DNA from 4 places in the Paracoccus cavernae genome. Region 3 is predicted to be linked to each of the others. Evidence: riboswitches for the same ligand, from Rfam matches in the RefSeq annotation. Region 3 holds a riboswitch; each other region holds the start of a gene.

Region 1 (4,126 bases), on a different contig from region 3:
TCCCGCCGAAGTGCTGACCAACCAGCGCCTTTCCGAGGCCTACGGCTGCGCGCTGGCGGTCAATACCGTGCCGGCCGAGGGGATCTGGATCCTGCCCCACGCCGCCGCCTGAAGGCTTTGCTTCACGTGAAAACCGCAACGGGTCGCACCGCAAGGCGCGACCCGTCCGCATTTGCTTAATCGGCGAATGGGCTCAGGCGCGTTCGGCGATGACCCGCGCCGCGGCCTCGATCGCGCCCGCGCCATGCGGGATGGCAAGCGCGGTCATGCCCGCCTCCATCACGGCCAGCGTGCCGAGGATCTGGTGGGCGTTGGCATGGCCCATATGGGCGACGCGCAGCGCATTGGCGGCATCCTCCGCGCCCAGACCGAGGCCCAGCACCAGCCCCGCCTTCTGGTCGCACCATGCCCGTAGCTCATCGGCGCGCGGCAGGGTCGCCGCCGTGACCGAACGCGCCCGCTCGGACGGTTCCGCCACGGTCAAAGTGATCCCCGATCCGTCCTTGCCCCATGCCTCGAAAGCGGCCCAGACCGCGCGGGCGAGGCCCTCGTGGCGCGCCCAGACGGCGGGGAGGCTTTCCTCGTCGAGGATCATCGTCAGCGCCTCGTTCGCGGCATAGATCATCTGGACCGGCGCGGTGCCGTCCCAGAATTGCCACAACTCGGTCGCTTCGGCGCGGGCGTGCCAGTTCCAGTAAGGCGTGGCCATATCGCTTGGACCCATGGCTTTCGCGCGTTCCGAGAACCACACGAATGCCGCGCCGGGCGGAGACATCAGCCCTTTCTGGCTGGCCGAGACCAGCACATCGATTCCCCAATCATCCATACAGAGCTCTGCACATCCGAGCGAGGCGATCGCATCCACCGCAAACAGCGCGGGATGATCCCCGATCGCGGCTTTCAGCGCCATCAGATCGGCCTGAACCGAGGTTGCCGTGTCGATATGGCAGACCAGCACGGCCTTGATGAGATGGTCCTTGTCGGCAGCCAGCCTTTCCGCCAGTTGCGCGGGATCGGCGGCGCGGGCGGCGAAATCCATGATCTCGACCTCGACCCCCATCGCCTGCGCCGCGCGCGCCCAACCGTGGCCGAAATGGCCCGAGGTCAGGACCAGCGCTCGTTCGCCGCGGTGGAAGAGATTGGCAATCGCGGCCTCCCATCCGGCATGGCCGTTGCCGATATAGGCGGCGAGATGCGCCCGCGTGCCCGCCAAACGCTTGAGCCCCGCCATGAGCCGGAGGTTGAGCGCGGGCAATTCGCCCGAATAGATATCGGGCGAGGGCCGCGCCATCGCGCGCAAAACGCGGTCGGGCAGGGGCGAGGGGCCGGGAATGGCAAGCGTGGTTCGGCCGTTGGCAAAGGTCATCTGGGAGTCCCGAAGCGGAAAGGAGACAGGCGCGTGATCTCTGCGCCGCCCATCGATAGGGCGGCCCGAAAGCAGGGTCAATTCCCGCCTTCGGGTCGGCCCCCTTCGGGTTTGTTCTCGGCCTAGCCCTCCGGCCCTCTCTGCGGTCAGCTTTCGCGGTTTTGCGGCGCGGTCTCTTCGTCGGGCCAACGCTCGTGCAGGATGAGATCGTCCAGAACGCGGCGTTCGGCCCAGCCGCGCGCCTGCAACTCGGGCTGCTCGTACAACTCGGCGACATGGCCGAGGCAGAGATAGGCCACCGGCACGACATGGTGAGGCAGGTTCAGGATGCGGCGCAGATCGGCATCGTGAAAGATGCTGACCCAGCCGACGCCGATCCCCTCGGCCCGCGCTGCCAGCCACAGATTCTGGACCGCGCAGACCGTCGAATAAAGATCGGTGTCGCGGTTGTGGGTGCGCCCGAGAACGACCTTGCCGCCGCGATCGCGGTCGCAGGTGATGCACAGATTGACTGGCGCATCGGTGATGCCTTGCAGTTTCAGCTCGGAATAAAGCTGCCGTTTCCGGCCGTCGAACATGTCTTCGGCTTCGTGATTGGCGGTCTCGAAAGCGGCGCGGATCTGCTGGCGGACGGCGGTGCTTTCGATGATGAGGAAGTTCCACGGCTGCATCAGCCCGACCGAGGGCGCGGCATGGGCGGCTTCGAGCAGGCGGCGCAGGACCTCGGGGGCGATGGGGTCGGGCAGAAACTGGCTGCGCACGTCGCGCCGCTCGTTGATGGCGCGGTAGATCGCCGCGCGCTCGGCCTGCGAAAAGGGCCGCGCGGGTTCGGGATGGTCCGACGGGCTATGTGCCGTTTGGTCGGAATTCGCCGTGTTGTGACCCGAAGGGGGGCGGTTTGGTTGCATGACGTCCCTCGTCTGACAGACCTGCGAGCGCGCCATCGTCCGCATGGCGCAGTCTATGCCGTCTGGCCGGTCTTCTGACTTGGTTTCATCCGGTCGCGGCGCCTTCCCGGCTTGCGCCAGTGACCATGCCGCCCGTCCACCTTACAGCGTTGGGCACGTTGCGGATGTTCGCCGCATTCCCGATTCTCCCGGCCGATCGCGCGGGCACCAGACCCGCGAAACATAGCCCGAACGGCGCCTTTGGGTAAATCCCTTGCGCGGCCTCAGGAGAGGGGGCGTTGCCAATCGCGCGAGGGCGGGTTGCGGATGGCCGCCTGATGGGCCGGCTGCCAAACTGGCGTCATGGCCTTGTCCTGAGCGTAGTAATCGCGAAACCAGCCGACATAACGCGCCGCACCCTCGCGGATATCGGTGCGGTTCACCGTGCCGGTCAGATGCCCGAGCAAGGTGGTGTCGGCCCATGTCGCCTCGACGTCGCCGGGCTGCATCGGCAGCATCTCGAACAGGGCCTCGCGCCCCGAGGCCGCCTCGAGCGCGCGCACAAAGCCCATCAGCGGGACGGGCTGGCCGTTGCCGATATTGACCACGCGCCAGGGCGCGCAGGGCGAGAGGCTGTCGAATTCCGCGGCAGGCCCGCGGCTGGCCGCATTCGGCGCAGGCGGGACCGCATCCATCAGCGCGCGGATCGAGGCAACCAGATCGTCGACGAAGGTGAAATCGCGCATCATGTGACCGTGGTTGAACAGCTTGATCGCGCGCCCCTCGAACAGCGCCGAGGTAAAGAGATGCGGCGCCATATCCGGCCGCCCCCAAGGGCCGTAAACCGTGAAGAAGCGGAACATCGTGATCGGCAGCGCAAAGAGGCCGGCGTAGGAATGCGCCATCATCTCGTTGGACTTCTTGGTCGCGGCATAGAAGGACAGGGGCAGATCGGTCTTGTCGGTCTCGCGGTAGGGCATTTGGGCATTGCCGCCATAGACCGAGCTGCTTGATGCCATCAGCATATGGCGCGGGGGATGGGCGCGGGCCGCTTCAAGCAGCTCGTAGCTGCCTTGCAGGTTCGAGGCGAGATAGGTCTCGGGATGGGTGATCGAATGGCGCACGCCGGCCTGAGCCGCGAGATGGACGACCACATCGGGCTTGTTGGCCGCGAAAAGGTCGCGCAGCAGGCCGGGGGTTTCGATCTTGGCGCGGATCGAGAGATAATTCGGGCTGGCCAGAAGCTGCGCCTCGCGCGCGGCCTTGAGGGCGGGGTCGTAATAGGCGTTGTGATCGTCGACCCCGACCACTTCGCAGCCCTCGCGCAGCAAAAGCCGTGCGAGCGTCGCGCCGATGAAACCTGCCGCTCCGGTGATCAGAACTCTCACAGCGCGGCCTCCACGGTTGTGGATTGCCCGAAGGCGGGGTTGTGGCCGCTGGAGGCGGTGCTGCGCGCCGGCGCGTCTAGCCCCGCGGACATCGGCAGATCGCGCACGACCGGCAAGCGGCGGCGGCGCATCAGCCATGCCACGCCCAAAAGATCGACCGCACCCACCCGCGCGCGCTGGAAATTGTTGTAGTTCGAGCGCCCCGAGGCCCGTTCGGCATGGGTGACGGGTACGGTCACGACCGTCCACCCCTCGCGTTTGATCATGGCGGGCATGAAGCGGTGGATATGGTCGAAGAAGGCGAGATTCAGATAGACCTCGCGCGGGAATGCCTTGAGCCCGCAGCCGCTGTCGCTGACCCCGTCGCCCAAAAGCCCGCCGCGAATGCGGTTCGCGAGCTTCGAGGCCCATCGTTTCGAACGTGTATCCTTGCGCCCGACCCGCTGGCCCTGCACAAGCCCGATACGGTCGCCCGCGGGGGCATC
Region 2 (4,126 bases), on a different contig from region 3:
CGGGATATAGACCGCGCGCGCACCATCGGACTGGTCGACATCGATATAGCTATAGCTACCGCGCAGACTGAAATTGTCGCGCAACGCGTAGCTGCCGGCTATCTCGACGCCGCGCCGGACGGTATCTCCGGCCACATTGACCGAGCAAAAGCCGGTGGCGCAGCTTCCCGACGAAATCATATCGGTCAGCTTCTCGCGAAAGAGCGTGACATCAACCTGCCCGCGCCCGTCGGCGGTTTCGGCGGCAAGGCCGATATCGATGCTGCGGTTCACCTCGGGCGACAGATCGGGGTTGCCGACGCTCCAGCCCGGATAGCCGAAGAGCTCGGTAAAGGTCGGGTTGGTCATGCCGGCCCCCGCCGAGGCATGGAGCCGCAGGCCATTGCCGAAATCCTTGGAGAGGCCGAGGTTCCAGCTGGTGAAATCGCGAAAACCCTTGTTGTTGTCGCGCCGGATGCCCGCCTGCACGTCCAGCCCGTTGCCGTAAAAGCCGCGATATTCCAGCGCGACGGAATCGGTGCTTTTCTCCTGCGCGGCAATGCCGGTCGCGCTCTCGCTCCAGCGGATCTGCTCGGCCATGATGTTGAGCAGATGATTGGCCGCCTCGACCTCCACCCCGTCGAGCGAAAGGCTCGCGCGGTATTTCAGCGCCCGCGTCACGCCGAGCATCTGAACGGGAAAATCACCGGGGAAATCCTGCGCGTAACGGCTGCGCTCGTAGCTCAGCCGATGGGTCAGGCGGCCGTCGAGCGTATCGAATTCCGCGAAAACCTGCCCGATCCGTTCGTCGCGCTTGCTGTTGAGGTCACGGATATCCTGCATGTAATCGGCCTCGCCGGTCGCGAGGTAGTCGGAATTGTCGTAGCCGTAGGTCTCGCGCGCCTGGGACTGGGTCAGCCCGAACCGCAGCGTCTCGGTCGCTTGCCAATCGCCCGAAAGCGTCAGGCTGCGGCGGCGCGAGCCGTCCTTTTCGCCGCCCTTGCCCGAGGCGTCATAGCCGTGATCGTCGCGCGCGCCGTAAGACAGGCTGACCCCGCCCTGCGCACCGCGCGCATAGGCAAAGGCCGAGGCGTCATAGCCGTCGCCGACCATGGCGCGGATCTCTCCGCCCGTCCCCGGTTCGGTGCTGCGCCGCGTGATGATGTTGACGACACCGGCAGAGGCGCGCGAGCCGAAGAAGACCGATTGCGGGCCGCGCAGGATCTCGAGCCGCTCGACCTCGCCGATGCCCATGCCCGAGAGGATGAAGGCCTCGCCGCCGCCGCGCGCCTCGACGCCGTCGACCAGCACGAGCGTGTGGTTCGCCGGAGCGCCGCGCATCCGGATCGAGCCGAAGCTGAGGCCGGTTTCGCTGACCGACACCCCCGGAAGTCCGGTCAGCGCCGCGCGCAACGAAGGCGTGGCGCGGCTGCGCATCTCTTCGCCTTCGACGATGCTATAGGCGCGCCCGTAAGCATCCGTGGCGATGGGCGAGAGGCCGCCGTCGATGGTCACGGTATCGAGCAGCACCGGCGAGGCGGCGTCCTGCGCGACGCCAGCCAGCGGAAAAGCGGTCGAAAGCGCGGCCAAAGCGGCCAGGCCGGTCAGGTTGCGGGGATGGCGTGATCTGGTTTTCACGGCGGAATCCTTGCGTCATCCGGAGCGTTCTCCGGAAGGGATGAAAAGATGTCTTCGGACGGAAAACCGCCGCAGACGGGTGAGGTTGGTCACCGCTGCGGTCAATCCGCTTCGCAGGTCCGCCCCGGACCCCGAATGGGTGATCGCGCCGGCAGGTCTCCTGACTCGCGGGTCAAAGCATCAGACCTGCCTTCCCGGTTGCCCAGTGGCGTGTCGGCCGTCGCTCGCCGCTTACAGTTGCGGGGGCAGTTGCGGGATCTCACCGCATTCCCTTTTCATCCGGATGTTCCGGAACCGTAGCCGCACCAATTAGCCGCGCTGCCCGCCGCCGGTCAAGGCCGCAGCCTGTCAGATGTGCGCGCGGCAGCGGTCGCCAAAAGAAAACCCGCCGCATGGATGCGGCGGGTTTCTATGCATTCAGGCTTTGGAAAAAGCCTCAGCCGTGGTTCTGGCGGTTCTCGATCAGATCCTCGACCACCGAAGGATCGGCCAAAGTCGAGATATCGCCCAAAGCACCGAAATCGTTCTCGGCGATCTTGCGCAGGATGCGGCGCATGATTTTGCCCGAGCGGGTTTTCGGCAGGCCCGGTGCCCACTGGATGAGATCGGGCTTGGCGATCGGACCGATCTCGGTGCGCACCCATGTTTCAAGCTCTTTGCGCAGATCGTCCGAGGGCTCGATCCCGTTCATCAGCGTGACATAGGCATAGATCCCCTGCCCCTTGAGGCTATGGGGGTAGCCGACCACAGCGGCCTCGGCGACCTTCACATGGGCGACCAGCGCGGATTCGACTTCGGCCGTGCCCATGCGGTGGCCCGAGACGTTGATCACGTCGTCGACGCGGCCGGTGATCCAGTAATAGCCGTCCTCGTCGCGGCGGCAGCCGTCGCCGGTGAAATAGGTGCCGGGATATTGCTGGAAATAGGTCTCCATGAAGCGTTCGTGATCGCCCCAGATCGTGCGCATCTGGCCGGGCCAGCTGTCCGAGAAGCACAGGACGCCCTCGACCCCGTTACCTTCTTGTACGGCAGCAGTCGCGGCATCGAGAACGACCGGCTTCACCCCGAAGAAGGGCAGCGTCGCCGAACCGGGCTTGGTGTCGATCGCGCCCGGAAGCGAGGTGATCATATGGCCGCCGGTCTCGGTCTGCCAGAAGGTGTCGACGATCGGGCAGCGGCCTTTGCCGACGTGCTTGTCGTACCAGACCCATGCCTCGGGGTTGATCGGCTCGCCGACCGTGCCCAGCACACGCAGGCTGGTGAGGTCGTATTTGTCGACCCATTCCGGCCCCTGCCCCATGAGCGAACGGATCGCGGTCGGGGCGGTATAGAACTGGTTGACCTTGTGCTTTTCGCAAACCGCCCAGAACCGGCCCGGATCGGGGAAGTTCGGCACGCCCTCGAACATCAGCGTCGTGCCGCCGTTGGCAAGCGGGCCATAGACGATATAGCTGTGGCCGGTGACCCAGCCCACATCGGCCGTGCACCAATAGACGTCGCCGTCCTTGTAGTCGAAGACCATCTGATGGGTCATCGCCGCATAGCACAGATAGCCGCCGCTGCTATGGACGACGCCCTTGGGCTTGCCGGTCGAACCCGAGGTATACAGGATGAAAAGCGGATCCTCGGCATTCATCGGCCGCGGCGGGCAATCGGGCGCGACCTCTTTCATCTGGGCCAGCACATCGACATCGCGGCCCTGGACCCAGGTGGTCTGGTCGCCGGTATGTTTGACGACAAGGCAGCGCACGCGGTCCGAGCAATGCAGCAGCGCTGCATCGGCATTCGACTTCAAGGGCGTGCGGCGGCCGCCCCTCGGGGCGGTGTCGCAGGTAATCACGACTTTCGCGCCGCAATCGTTGATGCGGTTGGCGAGGGCATCGGGCGAGAAGCCCGCGAAGACCACCGAATGGACCGCGCCGATCCGCGCACAAGCGAGCATGGCATAGGCCGCCTCGGGGATCATCGGCAGATAGATCACCACGCGGTCGCCGCGCATCACGCCCTGGCTCAGCAGCACATTGGCGAAACGGTTCACGCTTTCGGAGAGCTCGCCATAGCTGATGTGGCGTGCGGGTGCCGAGGGATCATCGGGCTCGAAGATGATCGCGGTCTGGTTGGCGCGGCTCGGCAGATGGCGGTCGATGCAGTTGACCGCGACGTTGAGAACCCCGTCCTCGAACCATTTGATCGAGACCTTGCCCATGGTGAAATCGGTATTCTTCACCTTGGTATAGGGTGTGACCCAATCCAGCCGCTTGCCCTCGCGCCCCCAGAACGCATCCGGATCATTCATCGATTCCGCATAGAGGCGCGCGTAATCCTCGGGCTTCACGATCGCATTCTCGAATCCGGACGGAATGGGGTGTCGGGAAACGGCTTCAACTGACATGGGTGCACTCCTCTCGTTGTCCCCTCCGCTCGACGCTCCCCCTCCTCAGGGTCCGACGCGCCGCTACGGACGGTTTCACGCAAGGTAAGCCGGATTGCAGGCGATGGTAAACCGGAT
Region 3 (4,126 bases):
CCATCAGATCGGCCTTCATCCCCCAGTAATCGCGCGCGCGAAAAGCACCGAGCCGCTTGCCCTGCACGATCACCTGCGCGCCCATCTCGCTTTCCGGCTTCAAAAGGACGGGGTTCATGTCGCTGTGGGGCGCAAGCCCCGCCGCGCGCGCCTGCAGCGCCTGCGCCCGCCCGATCTCGCCGCCATCGGCGGTCACGGCGGCATTGTTCGACATGTTTTGCGGCTTGAACGGCGCGACCGAAAGCCCGCGGCGGCGCAAGGCGCGGCAGATCCCCGCGACGATCAGCGACTTCCCGACATTCGAGCCGGTGCCTTGGATCATCAGCGCGGGCATCAGAATTCGATCCCCGCCTGCCCCTTGATCCCCGCCCGCCACGGATGTTTCACCAGCGCCATTTCGGTCACGAGATCGGCCAGTTCGACCAGCTCGGGCTTGGCATTGCGGCCGGTCAGCACGACATGCGTCATCGCAGGCTTTTCGTCGCGCAGGAAGGCGCAGACCTCGGCCGGATCAAGGTAGTCGTTGCGCAAGGCGATATTGATCTCGTCGAGTAGCACAAACCGGATCGCCGGATCGCGGATCAGGGATTTGGCTTTCTCCCAACCCGCCTGCGCCGCAGCAATGTCGCGGGCGCGGTCCTGAACCTCCCAAGTGAAGCCTTCGCCCATCGTGTGGAACTGGCACAGATGCGGGAAATGGGTGGTCAGCAGGCGGCGCTCGCCGGTCTCGCGGCTGCCTTTGATGAATTGGACGACGGCGCAGGGCATCTCGTGGGCGATGGCGCGCATGACCATGCCGAAAGCCGAGGATGACTTGCCTTTGCCCGCGCCGGTATGAACGATGATCAGGCCCTTCTCGCCTTGACGCTCCTCGTTGACGCGATCCTTTGCAGCTTTGATTTTTTGCATTTTTTCCGCATGTTGCGCGTCATTCATCATGTCGAGTATCAACCTTTTCCGGACGGGTTTGCCGCAACGTTCCGGCCTTGGCCGGAGAGGGATTCGCCTTTCTGCCTAGTCCGGCACGCGCCCCTCTGGCAAGCCCGCAGCGCTGGTCCGGCGGGGGCGGAATGCGGGCCCGACACCACCGGCACCAATCGGCAACCCGAACGCGGCTTGACTTGGCGCGCGGCTTGGCGGCATCAAGGGCGGGCAATGGTTCCTGTGGCGACACAGGCTAAGAGGGAATGCACCAAGCCCGACAGCGCCGCGTCAAACGCGCGTCCGAAGGCCCGAGTGCAGCCGCCCCCGCGACCGTGACCGGAGAGCTTCTCCACCGCCACTGGGCCTGTCCCGGGAAGGCAGGAGAAGCGCGGGCCCCGTGCCCAGATCCGCAAGCCGGGAGACCTGCCTTTGCGAGATAACCAATGATGCGGACGGGGTGTGCCGCGGATGGATGGCATCGGACCACCCGCCCTTGCCCCCTCCGCCCGCCCTTTCGCAAAACCGAAGGGGCGCTTGTGGAAACCACGCTGTACATCTGCCAGACCTGCCGCATGGGCCAGCCCGTGCCCGAGGACGGCATCGTGCCCGGCGCGCGCCTTTTGGCGGCGGTCGCGGCAGGAGACCTGCCCGAAGGCATCCGCATCGTCCCCGCCTCCTGCCTTCAGGCCTGCGCCGAGGGCTGCGCCGTCGCGCTGAGCCGCCCCGGCGCATGGAGCTATGTTCAGGGCGGCCTTGCCCCCGACGACGCCGGCGAGGTCGCCACCATGGCGCGCCAATACCGCGACAGCGAAGACGGGATCGTGCCGTGGCGCGAACGCTCGGCACTCTTTCGCAAGAATACCGTCGCGCGCATCCCGCCGCTTCCCGCCCCCTCCCTTATTGCAACCCCGCTTGCGCCCAGCCCCGCAAAGGATCCGGCATGACTTTTCCGACGACCGCCCCGCTTTCCGGCACTGTTGCCGAAACCCGCACCCGAACTCTCGCCAAAACCCCCGTTACCGTGATCACGGGCTTTCTCGGCGCGGGGAAAACCACGCTGATCCGCCATCTGATCGGCAATGCCGGCGGCAAAAGGCTGGCGGTTCTGGTCAACGAATTCGGCACAGCCGGCGTCGACGGCGAGATCCTGAAATCCTGCGCCAGCAGCGATTGCCCCGAAAACAACATCCTCGAACTGGCGAACGGCTGCATCTGCTGCACGGTTGCCGACGACTTCCTGCCCGCGATGGAGCAACTTCTGGCCCTGCCCGAGCCGCCCGACCACATCCTGATCGAGACCTCGGGCCTGGCTCTGCCCAAGCCTCTCCTCAAGGCCTTCGACTGGCCTGCGATCCGCTCGCGCATTACCGTCGACGGGGTGATCGCTTTGGCCGACAGCGAGGCCTTGGCCGCAGGCGCCTTTGACGAGGGCGAGACCGAAGGCTCCGGTCACGACAGCCCGCTGGCCGAGGTTTTCGAGGATCAGGTCAACTGCGCCGATATCGTGCTTTTGACCAAAGCCGATCTCGCAAGCGAGGCGGTCAAAGCCGCAGCCCGCACCCGCCTTGCCGCGATCGCCCAGCGCAGCCTGCCGGTGATCGAGATCAGCGAAGGTGTGATCGATCCGCGCGTGATCCTCGGGCTCGAGGCCAAGGCCGAGGACGATCTGGCCGCGCGCCCCTCGCATCACGACGGGGCCGACGATCACGAACACGAGGATTTCGAAAGCATCGTGGTCGATCTCCCCGAGATCACCGATCCCGCCGATCTGGCCGCCCGCATCGAGCGCCTTGCCCGCGAGCAGCATATCCTGCGTGTCAAAGGTCATGTCGCGGTTGCGGGCAAGCCGATGCGGCTTTTGGTGCAGGCCGTCGGAGCGCGGGTGCGCCACCAATACGACCAGCCGTGGCGGGGTCCGCGCCATTCGCAGCTCGTGGTGATCGCCGAGCATCACGACATCGACCCCGCCGCCATCCGCAAGGTGCTTGTCGGCTGATGCATGTCGTCTTTCGCGAAAAGGGCGGGCTTGAAGAAAGCGCCACGCCGCAAGATCTCGGGCAAAGCCCCGCGGATCTTGCCGTGTTGTCCTTTTCCGACAGCGATCTTGGGGCCTTTGCCCAGGCTTGGCACGACGGGCGGGAGCATCTGCCCCCGCTTCGCCTCGCGCCGCTGGCACGGCTGACGCATCCGGTCTCGGTCGATCAGTATATCGAGGCCACGCTTTCGGGCGCACGCGCCATTCTGGTGCGGCTTCTGGGCGGGCAGAGCTATTGGCCCCACGGAGTCATGGCCCTGCAGGATCTCGCCCGCCGTCGCGGCATCCGGCTAGTGCTTTTGCGCGGCGACGGGGGCGTGGATGCGGGGCTGATGGGCCTGTCGAATGTCGATGCCGCCCTGTGGCACCGGCTGAACCGGCTTTGCGCGATCGGCGGGGTCGAGGCGGCAGCCGCCGCGCTGCGGCTTTTGGCGGGTGGAGAGTTCGCGGCCGAGACCGATCCCCTCGCCCAGCCTTTGCCCGAACCCTTGCCCGAAGCGGGCTGGCTGGACCCGCAAAGCTCCGCCACGAAGAGGGCGCAAGGCTGGATCGCCATTCCCTTCTACCGCGCGTGGCTCCTTGCGGGCGACATCGCCCCGATCCATGCGCTGATCGCGGCTTTCGCGGCCAAAGGCGTCACGGCGCAGGGGATCTTCCTGCCCTCGCTGAAATCGGCAGAAGCGCAGCGCTTCCTGCATGCGGCTTTTGCCGAAAATCCGCCGCTTGCCGTGGTCAATACCACCGCCTTCTCGAGCGGCGATCCCGATTGTGCCCTCCGCTCCGGCCCGCCGGTTTTCCAGGCGGTACTGTCGACCGCCGAGGCGCGTCTTTGGGCCGAGAGCAGCCGCGGCCTGTCGCCGGCCGATATGGCGATGCATGTCGTTCTGCCCGAGGTCGACGGCCGCGTTCCCGCGCAGATCATCTCGGTCAAAGAGGCAGGACGCCATGACCCCGATCTGCAAATCGCGCTCCCCCGCCACCACCCGCTGCCCGACCGGATCGCGGCGTTGGCCGCGCGGGTGCTGGGCTGGTGCGCATTGCAACCCGAGCCCGCACCTGCGCCTGCGCCCGCACTGGCTTTGGTGCTTTCGACCTATCCGGGCAAGCCGTGGCTGGATGCCCATGCGGTCGGCCTCGATGCCACGCTTTCGGCGGAGGCGATCTTGC
Region 4 (4,126 bases), on a different contig from region 3:
TCGGGGTCATGATGGCGATGAACGGCGGCACTTTGGCCACGTTCCTGTGCGAGCTCTTCCCGACCCGCGTGCGTTTTTCGGGCTTCGCGCTCAGCTATAACTCGGCCAATGCCTTCTTTGGCGGCACCGCGCCTTTGATCGCAACATGGGTCGGCGGGATCATCGGCAGCGCCCTTGCGCCGGCCTATTTCCTGACCGGCGCCGCAATCATCACCTTCTTGTCGATCATGATGGCCCGCGCAGGCGGGGCAGGGTCGAAGCTGGAAGAGTGACCCAATATCTTGTTGAAAGGACATCATGAAATGAGCACGGACAAATATTCAGCGGGTCGCCTGAACCTACCCTTCGTCGGGATCTGCACCTTCGGCAAACGCCCCTATGTCGCCGATTGGACCCAGATCGACGCCGATGTCGCCGTGCTGGGCGCGCCCTTCGATTTCGGCACGCAATACCGCGCCGGCTCGCGCTTCGGGCCGCGCGGGGTGCGCGAGGCCTCGACGCTGTTCAGCTTCGGCCATGCGGGGGCCTACGATCACGAGGATGACGTCACCTATCTGCCCGACAGCGTGCGCATCGTGGATATCGGCGATGCCGACATCGTCCACACCGACACCGCCCAAAGCCACGCCAATATCAAGACCGGCGTGCAGGCGATCCTTGAAGCGGGGGCCTTTCCGGTGGTGATCGGGGGCGACCACTCGATCAACATCCCCTGTATCGACGCTTTCGAGGGGCATGGCGACATCCATATTTTCCAGATCGACGCGCATCTGGATTTCGTGGACGAGCGTCACGGCGTGCGTACCGGCCACGGCAGCCCGCTGCGCCGCGCCTCGGAAAAGGGCTATGTCACCGGGATGACGCAGGTCGGCATCCGCAACGTGTCCTCGACGGCGCGTGACGGCTACGAGGCGGCGCGGGCCTCGGGATCGGACATCTTGTCGGTGCGTCAGGCGCGCAAGCTCGGCGCCGAAGAGGTGATCAACCGCATCCCCGAGGGCGCGCGCGTCTATGTCACGCTCGATATCGACGGCTTCTGCCCCTCGATCGCGCCGGGGACGGGAACGCCGTCGCATGGCGGGTTCCTTTACTATGAGGTGCTCGAGATGCTTCAGGCGCTCGCGCGTCGCCACGAGGTCGTCGGCATCGACCTGGTCGAGGTCGCGCCCGAGTTCGACCATTCCGCAACCACCACGACGCTCGCGGCGCAGGTCTTGCTGAACTTCATCGGATTCGTCTTCCACGAGCGGGCGCGCCGTGCCGGAAATGTCGCGCAAGGCTGATATGCCCCAGCGTTACATGGATCGGGCTTGAAGCCGATTCTCCAAAATGCAAAAGGGGGCCGCGTCGGTCCCCTTTTGTCATGCCGCAGCGTCCCGTTCGGGGCCGCGACGGGCGAACGGGGGCGGGAATGCGCCGCTGCGAGGGCTTGAGTCCCGCGCGTGAATAGCTCTTTATGTTGCAGGGCGCGGGCGTCCCGCAGCCCCGAAACTCCGAAACTGTGGTTCGCTTCAAAGGCTTGATTGTCACGGGCAGTCTGTTACCTTGTCGTCATACCATATGTTGACAAAAATGCGGCCGTGAGGCCTAATGCTTGTGTTCTGGTTCTTGAGTCGAAGACGCGTTTGGCGCAAGAAAAAGAGGGAAAGCCGGTGAGAAGCCGGCGCTGCCCCCCGCAACTGTAGGCGGTGAGCGAAGCCACAAGGATCCTGCGGGTTTCTGCGCGAAGGATCGGCCGAGCGATGATCCGTGAGTCAGGACCTGCCAGGACAGGAATAGAATTAACCGTGCGGTGGGCGCGGGGGTTTCAAAACGTCTGACGAAGGAGTGTCTTCGCCGGATTTTCCCCTGTCTCTCGTCGCGATATGCCAAGGGACAAGGAAGATATGACCATCACCGTTTACTCGAAGCCTGCTTGCGTTCAGTGCACCGCCACGACCCGCGCGCTTGATGCGAAAGGTCTGTCCTACGACATCATCGACCTGACGCAGGACGAGGCGGCGATGGAGAAGGTGACGGCCCTTGGCTACCGTCAGGCTCCGGTCGTGATCGCGGGCGACGAGCATTGGGCGGGCTTTCGTCCCGACATGATCGGCCGTCTGTCCTGATCGGGCAGCGGGGTCGTGCTTGATCTTGTCTATTTCTCGTCGGTCTCGGGCAATACGGCCCGTTTCGTCGAGAGATTGGGAATGGGGGGCACCCGTATTCCGGTCAGCCCTTCCGATCCGATGCCGGTTGCGGACAAGCCTTTCGTCCTGATCTGTCCGACTTTCGCGGATGGTCTGGGGCGGGGCGCGGTCCCCAAACAGGTGATCAAGTTTCTCAATATCGCCGAAAACCGCGACCTGCTGCGCGGCGTGATCGCCGCGGGCAACCGCAACTTCGGCACGACCTTCGCCCTTGCGGGCGATGTCATCGCACAAAAAACCAACGCGCCAGTTCTCTACCGTTTCGAACTGGCGGGCACCGAAACCGATATCATCCGCATCAAAGCGGGGCTTGCTGAATTCCGGGGGATGGAATGCTCGACAATGGCGTGAAGGCCGAACTTGATTACCATGCATTGAACGCGATGCTGAACCTCTACGACAGCGAGGGGAAGATCCGTTTCGACGCCGACCGCAAGGCGGCGCATCAATTCTTCCTGCAGCATGTCAACCAGAACACGGTCTTCTTCCATTCGCTGGACGAGAAGCTCGATTATCTGGTCGAGGAAGGCTATTACGAGGCGCAGGTTCTGGACCAGTATTCCAAGAACTTCATGCGCGAGATCTGGGACGCCGCCTACAAGAAGAAATTCCGTTTCCCGACTTTCCTCGGCGCGTTCAAATATTACACCAGCTACACGCTGAAGACCCGTGACGGTCAGCGCTATCTCGAGCGCTACGAGGACCGCGTCGTCATGGTCGCCCTGGCGCTGGCGCGCGGCGACGAAAAGCTGGCGATGCGCTTCATGGACGAGATCCTGTCGGGCCGCTTCCAGCCCGCCACGCCGACCTTCCTGAACGCAGGGAAAAAATCGCGCGGCGAGCTGATTTCCTGCTTCCTGCTGCGCGTCGAAGACAACATGGAATCGATCGGCCGCTCGATCAACTCGTCCCTGCAGCTTTCCAAGCGCGGCGGCGGCGTGGCTTTGATGCTGACCAACATCCGCGAGGCAGGTGCCCCGATCAAAGGGATCGAGAACCAGTCCTCGGGCGTCATTCCGGTGATGAAACTGCTGGAGGACAGCTTCAGCTACGCCAACCAGCTGGGCGCGCGTCAGGGCGCGGGCGCGGTCTATCTGAACGCACACCACCCCGACATCCTGCGCTTCCTCGATACCAAACGCGAGAATGCCGACGAGAAAATCCGCATCAAGACGCTGTCCCTTGGCGTCGTGATCCCTGATATTACCTTCGATCTGGCGAAGAAAAACGAGGACATGTACCTCTTCTCGCCGCATGACGTGCAAAAGGTGTACGGCGTGCCCTTCTCGGAAATCTCGGTCTCCGAGAAATATGCCGAGATGGTCGACGACAAGCGCATCAAGAAGAAAAAGATCAATGCCCGCGCCTTCTTCCAGACGCTGGCCGAGATCCAGTTCGAGAGCGGATATCCCTACATCATGTTCGAGGACACGGTGAACGCGGCCAACCCGATCGACGGGCGCATCACCATGTCGAACCTGTGCTCGGAGATCCTGCAGGTCAACGAAGCCTCGACCTTCAACGAGGATCTGGGCTACGACCACCTCGGGACGGATATCTCGTGCAACCTCGGTTCGCTGAACATCGCCGCGACGATGGACGGCCCCGATTTCGGCGAAACCGTCGAAATCGCGGTGCGCGCGCTGACCGCCGTGTCGGAAATGTCGGCGATCGACGCCGTGCCGTCGATCCGTCGCGGCAATGACGAGGCCCATGCCATCGGCCTTGGCCAGATGAACCTGCACGGTTTCCTCGCCCGCGAGCGCATCCATTACGGCAGCGCCGACGGCGTCGAATTCACCAGCGTTTACTTCGCCGCGATCGCCTATCACGCGATCCGCGCCTCGAACCTGCTGGCGCGCGAACATGGCCGCACCTTCTCGGGCTTCGAGCGCTCGAAATATGCCGACGGTACCTTCTTCGAGAAATATGTGACG

The links. Region 3 has a riboswitch for cobalamin ahead of ACFFUC_RS04620 (DUF1636 domain-containing protein). Riboswitches for the same ligand answer to the same signal wherever they lie in the genome.
Region 1: it holds a riboswitch for cobalamin, as region 3 does, so the genes downstream of both, bluB (5,6-dimethylbenzimidazole synthase) here and ACFFUC_RS04620 (DUF1636 domain-containing protein) in region 3, are expected to answer to the same signal.
Region 2: it holds a riboswitch for cobalamin, as region 3 does, so the genes downstream of both, ACFFUC_RS09175 (TonB-dependent receptor plug domain-containing protein) here and ACFFUC_RS04620 (DUF1636 domain-containing protein) in region 3, are expected to answer to the same signal.
Region 4: it holds a riboswitch for cobalamin, as region 3 does, so the genes downstream of both, nrdH (glutaredoxin-like protein NrdH) here and ACFFUC_RS04620 (DUF1636 domain-containing protein) in region 3, are expected to answer to the same signal.

What each region holds. Positions count from the first base shown of each region.
Region 1 is NZ_JBHMDZ010000001.1:345,070-349,195, reverse strand. It holds gene ACFFUC_RS01760 (heme ABC transporter ATP-binding protein) at 1-112, shown strand, start outside; gene ACFFUC_RS01755 (pyridoxal-phosphate-dependent aminotransferase family protein) at 194-1,366, opposite strand; gene bluB (5,6-dimethylbenzimidazole synthase) at 1,513-2,274, opposite strand; cobalamin riboswitch at 2,322-2,501, opposite strand; gene ACFFUC_RS01745 (NAD-dependent epimerase/dehydratase family protein) at 2,538-3,641, opposite strand; gene ACFFUC_RS01740 (glycosyltransferase family 2 protein) at 3,638-4,126, opposite strand, start outside.
Region 2 is NZ_JBHMDZ010000010.1:37,767-41,892, forward strand. It holds gene ACFFUC_RS09175 (TonB-dependent receptor plug domain-containing protein) at 1-1,617, opposite strand, end outside; cobalamin riboswitch at 1,751-1,931, opposite strand; gene acs (acetate--CoA ligase) at 2,054-4,009, opposite strand.
Region 3 is NZ_JBHMDZ010000002.1:202,537-206,662, reverse strand. It holds gene ACFFUC_RS04630 (cobyric acid synthase) at 1-334, opposite strand, end outside; gene cobO (cob(I)yrinic acid a,c-diamide adenosyltransferase) at 334-939, opposite strand; cobalamin riboswitch at 1,140-1,369, shown strand; gene ACFFUC_RS04620 (DUF1636 domain-containing protein) at 1,461-1,868, shown strand; gene cobW (cobalamin biosynthesis protein CobW) at 1,865-2,920, shown strand; gene cobN (cobaltochelatase subunit CobN) at 2,920-4,126, shown strand, end outside.
Region 4 is NZ_JBHMDZ010000045.1:101,143-105,268, forward strand. It holds gene ACFFUC_RS15055 (MFS transporter) at 1-272, shown strand, start outside; gene speB (agmatinase) at 303-1,283, shown strand; cobalamin riboswitch at 1,586-1,783, shown strand; gene nrdH (glutaredoxin-like protein NrdH) at 1,887-2,108, shown strand; gene nrdI (class Ib ribonucleoside-diphosphate reductase assembly flavoprotein NrdI) at 2,124-2,540, shown strand; gene nrdE (class 1b ribonucleoside-diphosphate reductase subunit alpha) at 2,522-4,126, shown strand, end outside.